Regions from separate parts of the Roseibium sp. ROS1 genome, predicted to be linked through region 3. Evidence: predicted binding sites of a transcription regulator. Region 3 holds the regulator's gene; each other region holds the start of a gene.
The links. The regulator PhoB, encoded in region 3, activates phosphate uptake and scavenging genes when phosphate is short. The targets are predictions, from matches to a motif close to TGTCATNNANCTGTCAT.
Positions count from the first base shown of each region.

Region 1: a site for PhoB is predicted at 2,959-2,975, ahead of ACYQ6M_RS01405 (alkaline phosphatase). Genes of this name have one in related genera too.
Region 2: a site for PhoB is predicted at 2,713-2,729, ahead of phnC (phosphonate ABC transporter ATP-binding protein). Genes of this name have one in related genera too.
Region 4: a site for PhoB is predicted at 2,821-2,837, ahead of olsB (l-ornithine N(alpha)-acyltransferase). Genes of this name have one in related genera too.

Region 1 is NZ_BAAGIG010000001.1:321,840-327,374, reverse strand. It holds gene ACYQ6M_RS01420 (ABC transporter substrate-binding protein) at 1-622, opposite strand, end outside; gene ACYQ6M_RS01415 (ABC transporter ATP-binding protein) at 690-1,778, opposite strand; gene ACYQ6M_RS01410 (DeoR/GlpR family DNA-binding transcription regulator) at 1,775-2,581, opposite strand; gene ACYQ6M_RS01405 (alkaline phosphatase) at 3,038-4,540, shown strand; gene ACYQ6M_RS01400 (hypothetical protein) at 4,671-5,129, shown strand; gene ACYQ6M_RS01395 (ABC transporter ATP-binding protein) at 5,139-5,535, shown strand, end outside.
Region 2 is NZ_BAAGIG010000001.1:1,678,474-1,684,008, forward strand. It holds gene phnE (phosphonate ABC transporter, permease protein PhnE) at 1-659, opposite strand, end outside; gene phnD (phosphonate ABC transporter substrate-binding protein) at 828-1,739, opposite strand; gene phnC (phosphonate ABC transporter ATP-binding protein) at 1,829-2,650, opposite strand; gene ACYQ6M_RS07690 (phosphate/phosphite/phosphonate ABC transporter substrate-binding protein) at 2,949-3,821, shown strand; gene phnC (phosphonate ABC transporter ATP-binding protein) at 3,884-4,636, shown strand; gene phnE (phosphonate ABC transporter, permease protein PhnE) at 4,629-5,462, shown strand; gene ACYQ6M_RS07705 (class I SAM-dependent methyltransferase) at 5,459-5,535, shown strand, end outside.
Region 3 is NZ_BAAGIG010000003.1:493,006-498,540, reverse strand. It holds gene pstA (phosphate ABC transporter permease PstA) at 1-654, shown strand, start outside; gene pstB (phosphate ABC transporter ATP-binding protein PstB) at 702-1,463, shown strand; gene phoU (phosphate signaling complex protein PhoU) at 1,495-2,190, shown strand; gene phoB (phosphate regulon transcriptional regulator PhoB) at 2,271-2,972, shown strand; gene ACYQ6M_RS18410 (GcrA family cell cycle regulator) at 3,299-3,835, opposite strand; gene ACYQ6M_RS18405 (acetylornithine transaminase) at 4,276-5,472, shown strand; gene argF (ornithine carbamoyltransferase) at 5,472-5,535, shown strand, end outside.
Region 4 is NZ_BAAGIG010000004.1:101,550-107,084, forward strand. It holds gene ACYQ6M_RS23175 (Lrp/AsnC family transcriptional regulator) at 1-170, shown strand, start outside; gene ACYQ6M_RS23180 (ATP-binding protein) at 278-2,695, shown strand; gene olsB (l-ornithine N(alpha)-acyltransferase) at 2,985-3,923, shown strand; gene ACYQ6M_RS23190 (transglycosylase domain-containing protein) at 4,251-5,535, shown strand, end outside.

The DNA of each region.
Region 1 (5,535 bases), on a different contig from region 3:
CCTGGAACAGCCAGTACGGGAAACCGGAAGACGGAATACGCACGCCCCACTGGGTGACATTGCCGCTGTCGTCTTTCTTCGTCAGCTTCTTGCCGAACTCGACCATTTCGTCCCAGGTTGCCGGAGCGATCTCCGGGTCAAGCCCGGCCGCTTCGAAGGCTTCCTTGTTCCAGTAGAGCACCGGCGTGGAGCGCTGGAACGGAATGCCGTAGGTCTTGCCGCCGGTCTGGCTGTTTTCCATGAATGCCGGATAAAAACCTTCGACCCATTTCTTGTCTTCGTCGCTGGTCAGATAGTCGTCGAAGGGCTGGATCAGATCTTCATCGATCAGGGTGAACATGTCGGCAGACAGGATCACCGAAAGCTGGGGCGGGTTGCCGCCGCGCGAAGCGGTGATCGCCTTGGCGACGGTGTCCTGGTAGGAGCCGGCATAAACGGCGTCGATTGTAACGTCCGGGTTCTGCGCAACATAGGCGTCGGTCAGTTCCTGGATGGTGTCAGCAGCCTTGCCGCCAACGGCGACCGGAAAATAGAATTGCAAATCAACAGCCTGAGCGGAGGCCCAGGTGCTGAAGGAAAGCGCCGTTGCCGCAACGGCTTTCAGGAAAGTGGACTTCAACATCAGTTTACTTCCTAAGGTTCGAAAATCCGCAGGTCTGCGGTCGGTCTACGCGGGCGTGCGCAGCAGGTCAGGAGCGCAACAAGGCTCCGAACTCGGAAATGAGATCGTCCCGGCGGCGGCCGGTATCGGCGTCGAAAACATGAAGATCATCCGGCGAAAAGCCGAGCTGCACGGATTGGCCGGGCGTGAAGGCCCGGCTGGCCGGAAGGCGCACCTGAAAACCGGTGCCGGCAACTTCGCAATCGGCCAGCACATCCGCCCCCAGATACTCGACGGCACGAACAGACGCGTTGACCGGGCCGCCGTCTTCCAGATGCATTGCCTCCGGGCGCAGGCCGAGCTTGAAGTCCGGCGCGGTGCACAGCTTCCTGAAGGCATTGGCCGGAAAGAGGTTCATTGGCGGGGTGCCGATGAAACGGGCGGCAAAAGGCGTTGCCGGTTTTTCGTAAAGATCCCGCGGGCTCGCCACCTGCTCCAGCCGGCCACCGTTCAAAAGCACCACCTGATCGGCCATGGTGATGGCCTCGACCTGATCATGCGTGACATAGACCATCGTGAAGCCGAGCTGCTGCTGCAGCGCGCGGATCTCCACCCGCATTTCATGGCGCAGCTTGGCGTCGAGATTGGACAGCGGCTCGTCCATCAGGCAGATCGGCTTTTCGCCGATGATTGCCCGCCCAAGGGCGACACGCTGCTGCTGACCGCCCGAAAGCTGACCCGGCTTGCGCTCCAGCAACTGGCCAAGGCCCAGAAGATCGGCAACCCGTGCAAGACGCCGGTCCCGCTCGGCCCTGCCAACCCGGCGGACCTTCAGGCCGAAGATGATGTTCTCGCCAACGTTCAGATGCGGAAACAGCGCATAGGACTGGAACACCATGGCAAGGTCACGCTTGGCCGACGGACGGCCGGTGACATCCTCTCCGCCGATCAGGATGCGTCCGCTACTGACATTCTCGAGACCCGCAATCATGCGCAATGTCGTTGACTTGCCACAGCCGGACGGTCCCAGAAGTGCCGTGAAGGAGCCCGCCGGAATATCGATCGACAGGCCATCGACGGCCACCGTCTCACCCCAGGTACGCGACACCGTCTCAAGAACGATCGGCTTGCCGGCGCCAGAGGGTTTCGCACCCGGGATATGCGGATCTGATGTCACGCCTCATCCCCGTCGTCGGCCACGAACACTTCCGTTTTCGTGCCTTCCAGCGATGCCAGGAAAACATCCGGCACCGGGCAATCGGTGAAGATCGCATCGACATCGCTGAGTTGACCGCCGCGCACATGGGCGTTCCGGCCGAACTTGCTGTGATCGAGAACCAGATAGGACCGGCGGCAATTGGCGAGTATCGACTGGCGGGCCGCCACTTCGTCCTCATGGAAATCCAGCAGCGTGCCGTCTTCATCGACACCTGCGACACCAAAAATGCCGATATCGACCTTGTAGTTGGAGAAGAACGCCTGCGCTGCGGACCCCAGCACGTCGCGGTCGCCATGACGCAACCGCCCGCCGGTGATGGTCACCTGAAACGACGGATTGACCGAAGCCGTGAAGGCCACGTTCAGATTGTTCGTGAAAACCGCCAGTTTCTCATGCCCAACCAGGGCCTGCATCACGATCTCGGGGGTGGTGCCGATGGAAAACGCGATCGACTGGTTGTTGCCGACGTGGCCGGCCACCAGTTTCGCAATCAGCTGCTTTTCCGGAAGATTGAGAATCTGCCGGGTGGAATAGTGGATGTTGGACGCCGGTGCCGGAGGCTCGACGCCGCCGTGGGTCCGGCGCAGGATCCCCAGTTCGCAAAGACCGTTGACGTCCCTGCGAATTGTCTGCGTGGTCACCTCGAACCGGTCCGCCAGTTCCTCGACGGACGCAAACCCTGCCTTTTGTACCAGATCCGCGATTTCGGCCTGACGCTTTGAAATGTCTATTTGCCCAAGCATGTTCTTCTGATCCGCCATCGTCCCCTCTCCTCCTGCAGATGCAGAAGGCCAGTTGCTCCAAAGGCATCATGTTGACTCGAAAAAGCCTGACTTCGAAGCCCGTTAAAACATTTTCATATGAACCTTATTCGACGCTCATATGAAAATGATGTGACAATAGGGGATAGCGGGCAGCCCAGGAACACAGGACGCGACAGCGTCCTCAGATTTCAGGACTCCATTTTTCTATCTGTAATTGCCCGGGCTTTTCACGAAGCTGCCAGGCCGATTACCCGGCCGGGGACCAACCCTGCGGTTCGATGACAAGACGCTACCGAAGAAGAGACAAGACGGCGCAAAAGTAGAAGAATTGAATTCAATCGTGGAGGTTATGTAATAAAATAACAAATCTGTTTCGTCATCCAACTGTCAATCAGATGTCATGCAGCGTTTTTAAGTAGCTCCCGGGATGCACCCTCACCTCCGGGAGATATCATGAAAACGATCGTTTGCACTTCGCTGGCGCTGGCCCTTACCGGCTCCGTCGCCTTTGCTCAGGACGCCCTGCCGCAAGCCTCCAGCCAGTGGTACAAGGATGGCGAAGCCGCCATTCAGGCCATTTTGGACCGTCAGCCGAACACCAACCGCGCCAAGAACGTGATCCTGCTGATCGCAGACGGCAACGGTGTCGGCACCAACTACGCCACGCGCCTTTTCGACGGTCAGCAGAAAGGCATGCTGGGCGAGGAAAACGTTCTCCCGTACGAAACTCCGGAGTTCTACAGCGCCCTGGTCAAGACCTACAACATCAACGCCCAGACGCCGGACTCCGCTCCGACCGCCGGCTCGATGAACACAGGCGTGAAGCAGCGCTTCAACCTGATCAACCTCGGCGAAGAAGCCATCCATGACGATTGCTCCACCGTCGAAGGCAACCAGCTTGCCCTATTCTCCGAAATGATGACCGAAGCCGGCAAGTCCGTCGGCGTCATCTCCACCGCCCGCCTGACCCACGCAACTCCGGCTGCTGTCTACGCCAAGACCGCCAACCGCAACTGGGAAGACGCCGTGCCGGAAGGCTGCACCGCACAGAAAGACATCGCGACCCAGCTGATCGACGCCATGGAAGCCGGCACCGTTGATTTGGCAATGGGCGGCGGTGGCCGTTACTTCCTGCCGAAGGACAAGGAAATGGGTGGGCTGAAGGGCCGCCGCGAAGACAATGTCGACCTGGTTGAGCGTGCAACCGGACTGGGTGCACAGTTCGCATCCGACACCGCCGGTTTCCAGTCGCTGAAGCTTGACGGCTCCAGCCCCGTACTGGCCCTGTTCAACAACAGCCACATGGAATATGAGGCCGACCGCGCCGACAATGACGAGCCGTCCCTGGCCGACATGACCAAGGCAGCCATCGAATATCTGTCCAAGAACGAAGGCGGCTACTACCTGGAAATCGAAGCCGGACGCGTCGACCACGCCAACCATGACGGCAATGCGGCCCGCGCCATGCGCGACGGTGTCGCCTTTGCAGAAGCCGTTGCCATTGCTGACGAGCTGACCAACGATGAAGACACGCTGATCATCGTCACCGCCGACCACGAACATGCCATCGCCTTCAACGGCTATTGCGGCCGCGGTTCGGCCATCCTCGGCCTTTGCTATGACGTTGCTCAGGTGGGCATCAAGCATTCCGACAAGGTTCTGACCGCGGATGACGGCAAGCCGTACACCGTGATCGGTTACCTGAACGGCACCGGTTCGGTTCTGAAGAAGGGCGAAGGCGAAAACGACTACACCGGCTCGCGCCCGGACCTGGACCAGGAAACCGCCACCGATCTGGACTACGTCCAGCAGGCGCTGATCCCCAAGTCCTCCGAAACCCATTCGGGTGAAGATGTTGCGGTCTACGCAAAGGGCCCGTGGGCACACCTGGTCGATGGCACCATCGAGCAGAACGTTATCTTCCACGTCATGAACCACGCTGTGAACGCCCAATAAGCCTTCAGTCAGCGTCCAACAAGCGCTCAGCGGGATCCCTGGTCGAATACCGGCCAGGGATCCTGAAGGCCTGCCGCCCGGCAGGCCTTTGCCTGTTTGTCATGTTAGCCGGATAAGTTAGGAGCATGAATTGGCCAGAACCAGGGATGTCATGAACCGCAGACAGCTTATCGCCGGGCTTGGCCTCGCTCCGTTTGCCGGAATTCTGCTGCCGAACACCTCCTGTGCGGCAGATGCCCCCCTCAAGTTGCGCACGCTTTACAACAAGGACCGGAGCTTTTCCGACCTCGCCCATTCACTGGAAGGCACCAGGGTATCGGTCGGCGGCTACATGGCCCCACCCCTGAAGGCCGACAGCCAGTTCTTCGTACTCACCAAGATTCCGATGGCAGTTTGCCCGTTCTGTGAAACCGAGGCGGAATGGCCGCGGGACATTCTCGCCATCTACACCAAGCGCATTGTCGACGTGGTCGCCTTCAACAGCAAGATCGTGACACGCGGCGTTCTGGAACTGGGAACCTTCAAGGATCCCGAGACCGGGTTCGTCAGCCGGGCAAGACTGGTCGATGCTGTCTATGAACGCAGCTGACAACTACTCATGAATCTTGCTCTTCAAGTCGACGATCTCCGCGTCAGGGCACCCGGTGGCCGGGTGCTGCTGTCCTGCGATCACTTTGAAGCGACACCAGGCGCGACCATCGGCCTGCGTGGCCCCTCAGGTGCCGGGAAATCGACCTTTCTCTACGCGCTCGCCGGACTGCACCCGGCCATGACAGGTCATATCCGCTGGGGTGCAGCCGATCTGGTGCAGCTGAACGACGCCGCTCGCGCCGCGTTCCGCCGCAGCCATGTCGGGCTAATCTTCCAGGACTTCCTGCTGTTTGAAGAACTGAGCGCCCTTGGCAACGCCTCCCTTGCAACGGCGTTCAACCCGGCAGTGAAGCGCCGGTCGATCACCGACACCGCACGGGATTTTCTCAAGAGCCTCAAGGTGC
Region 2 (5,535 bases), on a different contig from region 3:
CCGTAGCGGATCTGGTCGAACCAGGTGCCGCCCGACGCCTTGATGCCTTCGAGCGGGCGCATGTCGGCATTTTCGTTGGCTTCGGAATAGAGCTTGCCGAGAGCGCCGGTGGCATGAAGACCGATGGCGAGAACACCGGCCAGCGGGCCGACGCCAAAACAGAAAACGAAAATGAGGGCCCAGACGAGATCCGGAACCGTCCGGATGATTTCCAGGAACCGGCGGGTGACATTCAGGACCAGTCTGTTGGGGGAGAGGTTCCGTGACGCCGGGAAACTGAGGAGAAACGCACCGATGATGCCAAGCAATGTTGCCATATAGGCAATCAGGATCGTTTCCAGGAGCAGCCAGAGCCAGACCTTCCAGCGCCAGAACCAACCGGCAAGATCCGCCCCGAGTGTCTCGCGGTGAAGCTCTGGCAAGGTCTTGTAGAGATACTCTCCAAGCCGCGGCAAACCTGCCCAGATCTTCCACATGGACACACGGTCGCCATCGGGCAGGGTGACGTCGGTCATGTCGAAGAAACCGCCTAACCACGCTGTTGCGAAGAAGCAGAGTGCGAAGACCGTGGTCGAGATGAGGTTTACCCGGAGGGCTGACCGGCGGGCGGCAGCATAATCGATTTCGAACCGGTCAATGGCAGGGGAGAGCGCTGTCATGCCTCTAGTTCCAATGATTTTGGGCAGGAGGCGCTGACGCCGCAGCTTTCTGCGCCACAAGTTTATCCAGGCGTCATCCCGGGAGATGCGAAGTGCCGCCCGGGATGACGATGGTCGGGTCGTCGAGAGGAACCCGGATCAGCCGGTTTCCTCCCTCGCTCTGCAAAGTCAGCCGCCGCGGCGCTGTTTCTTCAGCCAGTCGCGCATTTCGACGATCCACTGGTAACGGTCGTGATCAACCTCGATCCACGCTTCCTGGGTGCTGTCTTCGCCGCCGGTCATTTCGATGAAGGCCAGCGTATCCTTTTCCGGGATTTCCATGACCGCGGTGCGCATGGCATCGATCAGGCCCTTAGGCAGGTTGCTGCGGGCAGCCAGCGGACCGGAAGTGATTTCCGGTGACTTCCAGATGGTGCAGATCGCGTCCTTCTCGATCATGCCCTTGGTGACCATGCGCTGCGGAATGCCGTCTTCCTCGTTGGTGATGTAGGTAGCGGCAGCGTCATACTGCTTGTTGTAGACACCAAGCACACCGGTTTCATGGGCCCCGGAGAAGGGAATGGCACCGAAATAGGTTTTCGGCTCGTAGCCCTGTTTGCTGAGGTTGAAGTAAGGCACGGCATAACCGGACGTGCTGTCCGGATCGGCAAAAGCCAGTGTCTTGCCCTTCAGGTCGTCAAGGGTCTTGTAGCCGCTGTCGCAACGCACGGCGACGACCGAGAAATAACCGGTGGAACCGTCCTTCTGCAGGCGGGAGACAAGCGGAACGACACCGCCGTTGGTTTCGGTGTAGGCAGCGGCATAGGAAGACGAACCGAAGAAGGCGAATTCGATCTGGTCGGCCGCCATGGCCTGGATCACGCCGTCATAGGATCCGGCGGTGAAGATTTCGACATCAACGCCGAGTTCGTTCTCCAGGTACTTTTCGAAAGGCGTGTAACGGGCAATCCGGTCCTTTTCGTTTTCACCGGAAAGAATGCCGAACTTGACTGTCTTGTACTGATCCTTCCAGCTGTCCGCCAGGGCCGGGGAGGCTGCAAGAACGGCAGCGGAAACGGCTGCTGCAAAAATGGCCTTCATCTCAAGTCTCCTTTGGTGCCGGCAGATCCGGCGATTTGCGCGGCAAAGGCCGCTTCAAGAGCGAGAGCGGATGATCCGCTTCGCGAAGGTCAGGCCCCGACAGCCTTCATCGGCGGCCGGGAAGTGGTTGTCGAAAGGGAGGTGGAGGTGACTGCTTCGTTGATGTCACCGGAAAGATCGTCGGATCCGTAAATCTGCCGAACCCTTTCACTGGTCAGGGCGTCCGGCGTGCCGTCGAACTGAACCCGCCCGTCCTTCATTGCGATAATCCGGTCGCAATAGGCACGGGCGGTGTCGAGCGTGTGCAGGTTGACCAACACCGTGAGACCGTCCGTCCGGTTGATTTCGCGCAAGGCGTCCATCACACGGCTGGCGTTGGCCGGATCAAGTGAAGCAATCGGTTCGTCGGCCAGCATGATGCGCGGGTTCTGCACCAGCGCCTTGGCGATGGCGACGCGCTGCTGCTGCCCGCCGGAAAGGGTTCCCGCGCGTTGCAGCGCCTGGGGCACAAGGTCCAGCCGGTCCAGGGCTTCGATGGCGCGGGCGCGGTCTTCGTCAGTGAAGGATCGTGTCATGGAGCGCAGGAACCCAGTGTGGGCGATACGGCCAACCATGACATTGGTCAGCACATCCATGCGCTCGACGAGATTGAACTGCTGAAAGATCATGGCGCAGGACGCACGCCAAAGCCGCAGATCGCGACCCTTCAGGGCCGTGATGTTCTTTCCCTCGTTGAGGATCGTCCCCCGGCTGGGGTCGGCCAGCCGGTTGATCATGCGCAGGAACGTGGACTTGCCGGCACCGGACCGACCGATCACGCCGACCATCTGTCCCTTGGGAATGGCAAGGGAGACACTGTCCACCGCGGTCAGGTCTCCAAAGACTTTAGATAATTGCTCAATGACCAGCATCGGGCCCTCCGAAAAACGGAGAGCGAACTAGCAGACATGTGCCGAGAACAGATGTCTATACGATTATACTTTTATGAAGTTTTACGACAGAGACATCGATAAAATTTGCCGGAAAACAAATAAGATCAAGATTTGTCTGGAGGTTCGAAGATAAAGAAATTTTCTGCTTCGTAGATCCGTCTTTTTCTGATGTAAATTTCGTAAAATTTACATAATACAGTCACGTTCCGCGGCGCGCGTGTCGTTACGCTCCTGTTGCCTTGCCGGCTTTGTTTCGGCTGTCTGAGGAGTTCCTGTCATGCGCTTTTTGAAATCCGCCGCACTCGCGGCTGCCGTTCTTGCCGTTTCCCTGTCTTCTTCCCTGGCCGACACGTTCAAACTGGCCGTTACCGATGTTGAGGGCCTGGAGCGGCTGCAGGTTGAATGGGGGCCGTTCAAGAACGCCCTTGAAAATGCAACAGACCACACCTTCGAGTTTTTCCCGGTTACCAGCCGGACCGCGGCGGCTGAAGCCTTGCGCGCAAAACGCGTCGACTTCGTCGTAACCGGCCCTGCCGAGTACATCGTGATCAACAAACTGACCGAAGCCCGTCCGCTTATCGGTCTTGGCCGCCCGGATTATTTCTGTGCTGTCGTCGTGCGAGCCGACAGCGGTTTCACGCGGCCGGCCGATCTCAAGGGCAAGAAGGTGGCCTTCGGTGATATCGGTTCCACCTCGAACATGCTGTGCCCGATGCAGCTGATGGCCGATTATGGCGTCGATCCGGTCAAGGACATCGAGAAGCTGCATACTTCGCGCAACATTGCGCATGAAGCTTTGAAGAAGGGCGACGTTGCCGCCATCGGGATCAATCACAATTCGTGGATTGGCACCCGCAACAAGGATGACAGCGTCCCGAACGGCTTTTTCCGGGTGATCGCCCGTTCCGGCGATCTGCCGAACGACATGATCATGGCCGGAGCCCATGTCGATCCCGCGACAGCGCAGAGCCTGCGCCAGGCGATCCTCGACAACAAGAAGTCGATCATCGCCGCGATCCTGCAGCACGAGGAAAACGACAAGTATTCGGGCATGGATCTGGTGGCGATCGAAGATGGTGCCTATGACCTGGTGCGGTCCATGTACACCACCGCCGGTTTCCCGCAATACGACAAGTTCATCGGCGAATAATGGCGCAGCCTCTGCTCCAGTCCGCCGGCGCAATTGCGCCGGCGGTCCCAGCCCGACAGCCCGTGACGGAGACGCCGTGTGACCTGAAGGTCGAAGGCCTTTGCAAGACTTTCGGCAAGGACCGTAGCGTGCTGCGCGAAGTTTCCTTCTCCGTGGACCGTGAGGAAGCGGTTGCCTTGATCGGTTCAAACGGTGCCGGAAAATCGACCGCATTGCGCTGCGCGCTGCGCCTGATCGAGCCGGAAACCGGTTCGGTTCTGTTGTTCGGTGAAGACATTTCGACTGCGCGACAGCGCCAGCTCAGGCGGATTCGCGCCGAGGTCGGCTTTGTCTTTCAAAAGCACAACCTGGTGCCTCGTGTTTCGGCTTTGACCAACGTAATCCATGGCAACCTGGGCCGCACCGGTGGCATGCGCGGCTGGACGCAGTTTCTTGCCAAAACGGCCTTGCGTGACCGGGCTATGGCGTGCCTCGAAAGGGTCGGGCTCGCGGACCATGCATTGAAACGGGCAGACCAGCTCTCGGGTGGTCAGTCCCAGCGGGTTGCGATCGCCAGAGCCTTGATGCAGCAGCCCAGAATGATCGTCGCGGACGAACCCGTTGCCAGCCTTGACCCGGTTGCCGGCCAGGAGGTGATGGACCTCTTCCGCCAACTCACCCGGGAGGAGGGGATCACGCTCCTGTTCACCTCGCACAACGTGGAACAGGCGCTCGCCTACTCTGATCGGGTCCTTGCGATCCGGCAGGGGGAAGTCGTTTTGGACGAGAAGAGCAGCAACCTTAGTGTTGCGGATCTGGGGAGGCATTATGGCTGATCTCCTGACATTGAAACGCTCCCGCATGCCGGATCGGTTCGAACGCCCGGGTGCATTTCATTTTGTCGCCTATGTCGCGCTGCTGGCCTTCGTTGTCTGGTCGTTTCAGGGGGCAGGCTGGTCGTTTTCCGCTCTGGTGTCTGGTGGTCCGGCGCTGGTCGACTTCCTGTCGAGGGCCTGGCCTCCCTCTCTGGAAAGGTTGCCGCAACTGTCAAAGGCGTTGCTGGAAACGTTTCAGATGGCGCTCGCGGGCACACTTATCGGCATCGTCCTCAGCCTGCCGTTGGCGATCCTGGCCGCAAAAGGCCTGACGCGGCCGTCGATGCTGTCCCGGGCTGTCTATACCTGTGCCCGCTTGCTGGTTGCCCTCTTCAGAACGGTGCTGGATCTGGTCTGGGCATTGGTCTTTGTCATTTCGGTCGGACTTGGCCCATTCGCGGGCACGCTTGCGATCGCCGTCGACACCATCGGTTTTTGCGGACGCTTCTTCGCTGAAGCCATGGAGGATGTGGAGAAAGGACCAACCGAGGCGCTGACAGCGGCCGGTGCAGGGCGTTTCGACACGATCTTCTGTGCAGTGGTACCTGCCGCGATGCCCTCCTTTATCACCACCTCGCTGTTCGCGCTTGAAAAGGCCACGCGATCCTCCGTCGTGCTTGGTCTTGTCGGGGCAGGGGGCATCGGCATCGAACTCAAGGTGGCCATGGACTTTTTCGACTACCAGCTCGCGATGACTATCATCCTGATGATCTTCGTGCTGGTTCTTTGTGTTGAGCGGCTTGGCACAATCGCCCGCAGCCGGATACTGGAAGGATCGTCTCAATGAGCGACACGCACACTCTGGAAAAAACCGATACCGCCCATCTCGCGTGGGACAAGCGCTGGCAGACAGAAGAAGG
Region 3 (5,535 bases):
ATGCTGGTGGTGCTGTTCCTGTCGCTGCCGATCGGCGTGGCCGCTTCCATCTACCTGGAAGAGTTCGCTCCGCAGAACAAGTTCACAGATCTGATCGAGGTGAATATCTCCAACCTGGCCGCCGTTCCGTCCATCGTGTTCGGTATTCTCGGTCTGGCGGTGTTCATCCAGTTCATGCATCTGCCGCAATCCGCACCGCTGGTCGGTGGCCTGGTGCTGACGCTGATGACACTTCCGACGATCATCATCTCCACCCGCGCCTCCTTGAAGGCCGTTCCGCCGAGCATCCGCGATGCGGCCCTTGGCATTGGCGCCTCCAAGATGCAGTCGATCTTCCACCATGTCCTGCCGCTGGCCATGCCGGGCATTCTGACCGGCACGATCATCGGTCTGGCACAGGCGCTTGGGGAAACCGCTCCGCTGCTCCTGATCGGGATGGTCGGTTTCATCGCCTCCAATTTCCCGGACGGTGTGGCTGCCGGTTTCTTCTCTCCGAACTCGGCCATGCCGGCCCAGATCTACGAGTGGGCGAAACGTGCTGACCCGGCCTTCTATGAACGCGCTTGGGGCGGGATCATCGTGCTGCTGGTCTTCCTCATGACCATGAACATTATCGCTATCATCCTGCGCCGCAGGTTTGAACGCCGCTGGTAAGGATTGCTCCGATGAACGAGATGCCGAATTTTGAACAGGCGAAAACCATGACCGACAGCAAAATTTCCGCGAACAAGGTGCAGGTCTATTATGGCGATACCCACGCCATCAAGGACGTGGACATCGAGATCCAGCCGCGGTCCGTGACTGCCTTCATCGGTCCCTCCGGATGTGGCAAGTCGACGTTCCTGCGGACGATCAACCGCATGAACGACACCATCGATATCTGCCGTGTGGAAGGGTCGATCAAGATCGACGGTGAGGACATCTACGATCCCAAGGTCGATCCCGTACAGCTGCGCGCCAAGGTTGGCATGGTTTTCCAGAAGCCGAACCCGTTTCCCAAGTCGATCTACGACAACATTGCGTACGGTCCGCGGATCCATGGTCTGGCCCGCAACAAGTCCGAGCTTGATGAAATCGTTGCCTCCAGCCTGCAGAAGGCCGGGCTTTGGGAAGAAGTCAAGAACCGTCTGGACGAGCCGGGCACCGGCATGTCGGGCGGTCAGCAGCAGCGTCTGTGCATTGCCCGTGCGATTGCCGTCAGCCCGGAAGTGATCCTGATGGACGAACCGTGCTCGGCGCTCGACCCCATCGCGACCGCGAAGGTGGAAGAGCTGATCGACGAACTGCGGGAAAACTTCACCATCGTGATCGTGACCCACTCGATGCAGCAGGCTGCCCGTGTGTCTCAGCGTACCGCGTTCTTCCACCTGGGTATTTTGGTTGAAGAAGGTCTGACGGAGGACATCTTTACCAATCCGAAGGACAAGCGTACGCAGGACTATATTACGGGCCGCTTCGGCTAAGCATTTTTTAGGTTTCTGAAGGGGACACAGGATGTCTGAACATACAGTCTCGGCTTACGATGACGAACTGACGGCCATGGCCGGCAAGGTTGCCGAAATGGGTGGTATTGCCGAAAAGGCTTTCGCCGATGCGGTGTCCGCGCTGGTGTCGCAGGATCTGGAGCTTGCCAAGGCGACGATCAAGGGCGATGTCCGTCTGGACAGCCTTTACAACGAACTTGAAGTGAAGCTGATCGAGCTGATCGTCCGCCGCCAGCCGATGGGGCAGGACCTGCGTGAAATCACTGCCGCAACGCGCATTGCCAATGACTTGGAGCGTGTTGGCGATCTTGCCAAGAACGTTGCCAAGCGCGTCATCGCCATCGACAGCGACTTGCAGTCCAAGAAGCTCGCGATCGGTGTGGAGCACATGACGGAACTCGCTCTTTCGCAGCTCAAGCAGGTGCTGGATGCCTACGCCCGCAAGGATGCGGAAGCCGCCCGCCGGGTTCAGGAAGCTGACGCCGAAGTCGACGCGATCTACACATCGATCTTCCGCGAGCTCCTGACCTACATGATGGAAGACCCGCGGGTCATTACCCAGTGCGTCCATCTCTTGTTCTGCGCAAAGAACATCGAGCGCATCGGCGATCACGCGACGAACATCGCCGAGAACGTCTACTACATGGTCACTGGCGAGCGTTTGCCGGAAGACCGGGCAAAGGTCGACGAAACAGGCGCGGTCTGACCCGCCGGTAATCGTCGGATTTGCAGAAGATCTTAACGGCCGGCGCTTCGGCGCCGGTTGCGGTAATTGGAGCGAGATGTATGCCGAAGGTGCTCATCGTTGAAGACGAAGAACCGCTCAGCCTTCTATTGAGATACAATTTGGAAGCGGAAGGGTACTCGGTCGAGTCCTGTGTCCGGGGTGACGAGGCGGAAATCCGCCTGCGGGAAAGCCTGCCGGATCTGTTGCTGCTCGACTGGATGCTGCCGGGCCTGTCCGGAATTGAACTGTGCCGCCGCCTGCGGGCGCGCGAAGACACCGAGCGCCTGCCGGTCATCATGCTGACGGCACGCGGTGAGGAAGCAGAGCGCATCCGCGGCCTGTCGACCGGTGCCGACGACTACGTGGTCAAGCCCTTCTCGGTACCGGAATTGATGGCCCGCGTGCGCGCCATCCTGCGCCGGGCAAGTCCGGAAGTGGTGTCCAGCATGTTGCGATCCGGCGATATCGAACTGGATCGCGAAACGCACCGCGTTCGCCGCAACACCAAGGAAATACACCTGGGGCCGACGGAATTCCGCCTGCTGGAATTCCTGATGACATCGCCTGGCCGTGTCTTCTCCCGCGAACAACTGCTGGATGGGGTCTGGGGTCACGATGTCTACGTGGACGAACGCACTGTCGATGTTCACGTCGGTCGCTTGCGCAAGGCTCTGAACAAGGGCAAGGCGAAGGATCCTATCCGTACCGTCCGTGGTGCCGGATACGCCTTCAATGACCAGTTCACCTCTGCCACTGCCTGAGCGCAACTTGCAGAATGGAATTAAGGAGCCCGCTTTCAAGCGGGCTTTTTGTTTCTCAGCGGTTATGTGCCTTTCGCGGAACAAGGTTCTCTTCTGCGACCACCCCATCAGATGTGTCGGTGTCGGGGCTGATCCTGCGGTCCCTGTCGTGGCGGAGCGGTCAAACAAGGTTTGATTTGATGGAACGGAAACGACATGGATCGGTGCCAAGAACAAGCCGTGGGAGGTCACTGGTCGGGGTCGGGCATCTGGTCAATGGAAGGCCCAAACAAAAAAAAGCCCGCCAGATGGCGGGCTTTCTCATGAATTGGTTAGGTGCGAGGCTATCAGCCTGCCTGAGCCATCGTCTTGCGATCGCGGCGGCGGTCGGCGACCGGCTGATACGCGATCTTGCAGTGATGAGCGCAGTAGGGGACGCCGGCATCGGACTGGCGGCCGCAGAAGTAGAAGTCGTCGGTCGCCGGGTCGCCAATCGGCCATTTGCAGGTCCGCTCGGTCAGCGTCAGGATGGTTGCGCGCTGCGAGATCGGAACGAGCTCTGCAATCGGCTCTACGCGCGGCTTGGCGGCCACCACTGGTGCAGGCGAGATGTCTGCTTTAAGGGCCGTCGCGCCGATCGACTGCGGATGTGACGTCGTCGGTTTCTTCGGCGCTGCACCCGTTGCAGGAGCTGCGGTGCGCGGCCGGCGCGGCTTGGCGCTTGAAGAGGTGGACTTGGCGCGGCCGGACAGGCCAAGGCGGTGCACCTTGCCGATCACGGCGTTACGGGTAACACCACCCAGTTCGCCTGCGATCTGGCTTGCGCTCAAGCCGTCGCCCCAAAGCTTTTTGAGAAGCTCAACTCGTTCGTTTGTCCAACTCATTGCCGCACCCTTTAGTTTGACCGTCCTGCGGCCATTAACCCCGTGTTAAGCATGCGCAAGCACGCTTAATGCTGGCAGATCTAGTGCCTCTTGGTGATTTGCCTCACGAGATCTCGTGTCTGATTGCTGAGAGGTTACAATAACGTTAATTTGTCAGGCAACCACTCGACCCAAACCAGTTGGGGATGAAACGACTTTTCCCCAATTATGGCGAGGTCATTGAGAATTTTATGAAATCCGCCCTCTGCGGCACATGAAATGTCTTGTGCGCCATTTCCATTGACAGTGCATGGTACCGGCAGTGTATAAGAAAGCCGCTGCGTGCCGCCTCATCGGGGCGGCACGTTGCGTTTTGGCCCTTCGGCATCTTTTCAAGGTGACGGCCCGGCGTCGGGGCGACGCAGGGACAGCAGGGGCGTTTAAAGGAGACAAACGAGGTTATGTCCGCGACTGCACTATTCGGAAATTACGCAAGATCGAACCTGTCTTTCGATCATGGGGAAGGCGTCTGGCTGGTTACCACCGATGGCCGACGATTCCTCGATTGCGGTTCCGGCATCGCGGTCAACGCACTCGGTCATGCCCATCCGCATTTGGTCAAGGCGTTGCAGGATCAGGCAGCCAAGCTGTGGCATACCTCCAACCTGCACCAGATCCCGGATGGCGAACGGCTGGCGCAGCGCCTGTGCGCGGAAACCTTTGCCGACAAGGTGCTGTTCGTGAATTCCGGCGCGGAAGCGATGGAAGCTGCCATCAAATGCGCGCGCCGTTATCATTATGACAACGGCAACCCCGAGCGGTTCCACATCGTGACCTTCGAAGGCGCTTTCCATGGCCGGACCATCGCGACCATCGCGGCTGGCGGCCAGGCGAAATATCTTGAGGGCTTCGGCCCGAAGGCTCCCGGTTTCGATCAGGTGCCGGCAGGAGACCTGGATGCGCTGAAAGATGCCATCGGTCCGCAAACGGCCGCAATCGCGATCGAGCCCGTGCAGGGCGAGGGCGGTATCCGCGAAATTCCGACCGATTTCCTGCGTGCGCTGCGCAAGATCTGTGATGACAACGGCATTCTGCTGATCTTCGACGAGATCCAGACCGGTGTCGGACGGACCGGCAAGCTGTTCGCTCACCAGTGGACGGGCGTGGAACCGGACCTGATGGCAATCGCCAAGGGTATCGGCGGCGGGTTCCCGATGGGCGCATGTCTTGCAACGGCAGAAACGGCAGCGGCGCTGTCCCCCGGGACCCACGGCACCACCTTTGGCGGCAATCCGCTGGCCATGGCAGTCGGCAATGCCGTTCTGGATGTCGTTCTGGAAGACGGGTTCCTGGAAGGTGTCCGTCAGAAGGGGCTCAGCTTCAAGCAGAAGCTGGCCGGACTGGTGGACGGCCATCCGGACGTTCTGGCCGAAGTGCGCGGCAACGGCCTGATGCTCGGTCTGAAATGCGTGGTGCCGGTGGCAGATTATGTGCTTGCAGCCCGTGAAGCCGGTCTGCTGGCAGTTCCTGCCGGCGATAACGTGGTGCGCATCATGCCGCCGCTGACCATGAGCGAAGAGGAAATTTCCATTGCTGTCGAGCGCCTGGAACAGGCTGCTGTCGCCATGGAAGCGAAATTGGCGGAAGGAGCGGCCTGATGACCGCAAACGGAACCTACCGGAACTTTCTGGATCTGACGGACTTCGAAGGCGACGAACTGC
Region 4 (5,535 bases), on a different contig from region 3:
CGAAATTCGAGGAGGTTCTCCAGTGCCGCTCGATTTCCGGTGACAGGGACATGGTTCTGCTGGTGCGCGCCCGGACGCTGGAGAGCCTCGCCGAGCTTCGCAACCGTATTGCTGCCCTTGATGGAATTGCCAATGTCGAGACCCATCCGGTGCTGAAAGACTGGATATGAACGCGGCGCGAAATTCCCGATTTACTTTTTTTGTCAGGCAATGAAACGGTTTCTCAAAGTTTACAACGCACTCTCAAGGCAACAGGATCTTGTAGAGAGTAGTTATCTTGGTCAGTCAAAACAGCGAACGCGCCGTCAATGCCGCGCCAGAAGCCGATGACACGCAGGACAAATTCTTTGCCGAAGAGCAAAAGCTTTCCTCTGCGGACACCGTAACTACAGACGAATATTCTTCCAGCGTCACGAAACCCCTCGACGAGGAGGACGTCGGTCCCGAAGTCGGCCCAGGCCGCCGGGCCACCGACGCGCCCGTCTCCGCGCCTGCCAAATCGCTGCAGCATCTTGCCCTGGCGGGCATGATCATCGGCCTTGCCGCCGGTTTCATCATGGTTTCCAGCGACAGCCTGAACCGGTTTCTCGGTCTTGGTCTGACCTTCTTTGCCGGCGGGCTGGCTGTCTGGCGGCTGTTTGCCGACGACATGCAGCGCTCGGTGCAGGCGTTACAGGTGAAGGATGACAAGATCCGCCGCCTGATGGCACGCTGCGAGGAACTGGAAGACCGCGCCTGGGAACTTGGCGAATCCGACGAACGTCACGCCAGCATCCTGGCAACGCTTGGCGATGTCGTCGTCCGGCGCGACCAGGACGGCACCATCACCTATGTGAACTCGGCTGCAGACGATGTGTTCGGGCTCGGACATGCCTTGCAGCCGGGCGCAACCCTGCATCTGCCGCTGCTTGAGGAAGTGGGCTTTGAAAGCGCCGTCACGCAGGCCCTGGACAAGACGACCCCGGGCATGGGCTTTCAGGATCTCCACATCGACACCGCACAGGGCCCGCGCTGGTTCTCACGTATCGACATTCCGGTGCGCGACACCACGACGGATCGCCAGCTGGTGCAGACCGTTCTGCGCGACGTGACCGAGCGGCGCCTGATCGAAGAAGAACTGCTGGCTGCCCGTCATTCCGCCGAAAGCTCCAACGAGGCGAAGTCCCGCTTTCTCGCGACCGTCAGCCACGAGATCCGTACGCCGCTCAACGGCGTGCTCGGCATGGCCGCGCTCCTGCGCGACACCCGCCTGACCAAGGAACAGAGCGCCTATATCGAGGCGCTGGAAACCTCCGGCGAAACATTGCTGCTCCTGATCGATGAAGTGCTCGACTTTTCCAAGGTGGAGGCCGGCAAGCTCGACATTCAGGCTGCCCCGGTTCGGGTTGGCGCCCTGGTGGAAAGCGTCGTTGAACTGCTTGCCCCGAAAGCCCACGCCAAGTCGCTTGAAATCGGCTCCATGCTTGACCCGAACCTGCCGGAAGAGGTGACGCTGGACGCCACCCGTGTCCGCCAGATCCTCTACAATCTCATCGGCAACGGCATCAAGTTCACCGATGAGGGCGGCGTTGCCGTCGAACTGACAGGGCGCCCCAATCCGGACGGTGGCGGTTTTCTGGATATCGACGTGCGCGACAGTGGCATCGGCTTTGACGAACAGGAGGCCGAGCGGCTGTTTCAGGAATTCGAGCAGGTCGACCATGGCCCGGCGCGCAAGTTCGGCGGCACCGGCCTCGGTCTGGCCATCGCCCAGCGGCTTGCCGGCCTGATGGGTGGCGAAATTGCCGCGCAGCCCTCCGAAGACGGCGGCGCGCAGTTCCGCGTGTCCTTGCCGATCCCCGAATCCCTTGTTGCCGACACGGATCCACGCCTGGCCAAGCTTGAGGGCCGCAGGATCGTGTTCGTCAGCACCAGCCAGATCGAATGCCCGCTGCTGGCCAGACGGCTGCAATATCACGCTGCCAATGTTTCCGTGCATGCACCGGGCAGTTCGGATCTCGATGCCGCGCTGGCCGAGGCCGATCTACTTGTTGTCGACAACGGCGCCCTGTCCGACAGCGGCGGCTGGCTGGCCTCTGCCCGCCTGACCGGATGCAAGGCTCCTGCCGTCGTTATGATCGCCCCGCCGGAGCGCGAGCGCCTGGAACATCTGCGCGAAGCCGGGTATGCCGCCTATCTGATCCGCCCGGTGCGGATCGAGACCCTGGTCCAGATCTTTTCCGGCCTGCTGGACGACGACGGCATGGAACACGCCTGGGACGCAAGCGCGGAGCCCGTCAGCAACGGCTTCCTGCCGAACCGCTACAAGGTTCCGGCCCGGCCGCTGCGCCTGCTCGTGGCCGAAGACAACGACATCAACCGCCTTTTGAGCGAAGCCATGCTGCGCAAGCTCGGCCATGTGCCGGTGATGGTGATCGACGGCGAAAAGGCCGTCGAGGAAGCCGCCAGCGGCGCTTATGACGCAATTCTTATGGACCTGCACATGCCAGGCCTCGACGGGTTCCAGGCCATTCGCCAGATCCGGTCCGACGAACAGGCCGCCGGCCGGGCCAATGTACCGGTGCTGATCGTGACCGCCGATGTCATGAAGGATGCAAGGGACAAGGCGACCGAAGTGGGCGCTGCCGGCTATCTGACGAAACCGCTTTCCGTGGAAGCGATTTCCGACGCATTGGCCGAAATCAGCCGCGCCTGACGCAGCGAACTTTCCCTGTCGCGACAGCCGGAAGTGGAAACGCTTCCACCGGCGCTCGTAGAAATTCACAAAGCCGCAAGAGTGGGCTAAGCTTGCACGTGGAAAACACGGCGCAAAAAACCGAGTGTCATCCAGCTGTCGGAATAGTATGTTCTACGGCAGGCTTGAAGCACACTGACCGGGTTCGGACGTAATGTTCCGGCGAAGGTAATTCGGCAAGTGAAACAGACGAGAACCTGTGAAACATGTCAGTGCGCCATAAGGAATACACGAGGGTGGAATGTCCATAATGCGCCAAGGGCTTTTTTCTCCCAGGAAACTGGTCAGGAAATTCACACCGGCAATGCGTCCGGACGCCAACCTCCCCAACGCGCAGCGCATCGGGCCAGCGCTGCAGACCCCGGTCAAGACCGGCGAAACGCTCGGCCGGATCGGATCCCTGGAAGTGCGGATGGCCCGCAACTTCAAGGAAGTTAAAAAGGCACAACGCCTGCGCTATGACGTTTTCTACGAGGAAATGTCAGCCATTGCCGATGCGCATACGCTGGCAACCCGCCGTGATGCCGACCCCTTCGACGCCTATTGCGATCACCTGCTCGTGGTCGACCACGACTTGCAGAAGCGCAACAAGCTGGGCCGCCTGAAGCCTGAAATCGTCGGCACCTACCGGATCCTGCGCCAGGAAATCGCCGATCAGCATGCCGGTTTCTATACCGCCGCCGAATACGACATCCAGTCGCTGATCGACGCAAACCCGGGCAAGCGCTTCATGGAACTCGGCCGGTCCTGCGTTCTGAAGCCTTACCGCAACAAGAAGACCGTCGAGCTCCTGTGGCATGGCATCTGGTCCTATGTTCTGCGCCACAACATCGATGTCATGCTCGGCTGTGCCTCGATCGAAGGCACCAATCCGGATGCCATCGCCGGCCAGCTCGCCTTCCTGCATCACAATGCCCGCGCCCCGGAAGAATGGCGCGTGCGCGCGGTGGAAGACAGATACGTCGAAATGAACCGCATGCCGGCCGATGAACTCAATTCCAAGGAAGCGCTGCGGGCCCTGCCCCCGCTTGTGAAGGGCTATCTGCGCCTCGGCGCGTTCATCGGCGACGGGGCGGTGATCGATCACCAGTTCGGCACGACGGATGTACTGATCATCATGCCGGTGTCCGAACTGAACACGCGCTACGTCAATTATTACGGCGCCGACGCAAGCCGCTATTCCAGCTAGCTCCGGCGATTGCTGCCAAGCTTTCCTTCGTCCTCCCGGCCAGGCGTGACCCCTAGCCGGGATCGCGGAGGCACAAGCCTTTGCATTTTTCCTGCGTTTGAGCGGCTATCAGTTCCCGATGCTGCGGGTTTGCTGCCTTTTGTGCGGGATGGATATCGAGCTAGTGCGCGCCGCCTGTAGCTGATCATCCCGTCGTCTTGCCCGTGCAAAAGCCCGTAGCCTTAACGCCCCCTTAAATCGCCGCAATTTAAGCTCATCTCCGGGGAAACCGGCGTTTGCCGGATAACGCCAACCCTGGTTGGTACGGAGTTAGGGGACGAAGGATCAATGGCGCCTCGGGCGAAACGCCAGCCGCGTGTTGAACCGACATTCGGAGATTCAGGCAGCAGCCTGCTCGACCTGCGCTTGAGCCCGCAGGACCGTCCCGCTGCGCCTTCTTCCAAGTCGTCCGGCAAGGGCAAGACCCGCAAGGCTCCGGCCAAGAAAAAACCCGCTTCCTCCACCCGCAAGACGGCCAAGAACGGCAATGGCCGAGGCAACGGAAGGGGCGGCGGCCGGTCCGGCGCCAAGCGGCGCAAGGCCAAACGCAAGAACAGGTTCCAGGCACCGACTGCCTTCGGCCGCCTTCTCAAGCGCGGCTTCTACTGGAGCATGGTGCTCGGCATCTGGGGCACCATCGCCGTTGTCTGCCTGGTCGGCTATTACGCCGCCTTTCTGCCGCCGACCTCCGAATGGCAGGTTCCGGCGCGACCGCCCAACGTCAAGATTGTCGCCGCCAATGGCGAATTGCTGGCAAACCGCGGAGACACCGGCGGCGAGGCCGTGCGCCTGGAGCAATTGCCGCCCTATCTGCCCAATGCCGTCATCGCCATCGAGGACCGGCGCTTCCGCTCCCATTTCGGTGTCGACCCGGTCGGTCTTGCCCGCGCCGTCTACACCAACTTCACCTCCGGCCGCCTGCAGCAGGGCGGCTCGACGCTGACCCAGCAGCTTGCCAAGAACCTGTTCCTGGAACAGGACCGGACGATCAAGCGCAAGATCCAGGAACTGGTGCTCGCCTTCTGGCTGGAGGCCGAATATTCCAAGGACGAGATCCTGGAAATGTACCTGAACCGGGTCTATCTCGGCTCCGGCGCCTATGGCGTGGATGCAGCTGCCCGCAGGTACTTCGGCAAATCGGCACGGCTTCTGACCATTCCGGAAGCTGCCACCATCGCAGGCCTGCTCAAGGCGCCATCGCGCTATTCGCCCGCCCGCAATCCGGACCTCGCAGAAGACCGCGCCCAGCTTGTGCTCGCTGCCATGAACGAGGAAGGCTACATCACGGGCGATGAAGCCAAGAACGCCCTGGCCGCGCCCGCCAAGGTGGTGCGCCGCTACACCACCGCCAGCGAGAACTATGCCGCCGACTGGGTGATGGACGTGCTGCCGCATTTCATCGGCTCGATCGAAACCGACATCGTGGTCGACACCACCATCGACCCGAAGATGCAGCGGGCTGCCGAACAGGCGCTGCGCAGCGCCCTGAAGGAAAACCGAGAGAAATACGGCGTTTCCCAGGGAGCTGTCGTGACGCTGGACACCGCGGGCGCCGTGAAGGCGCTGGTTGGCG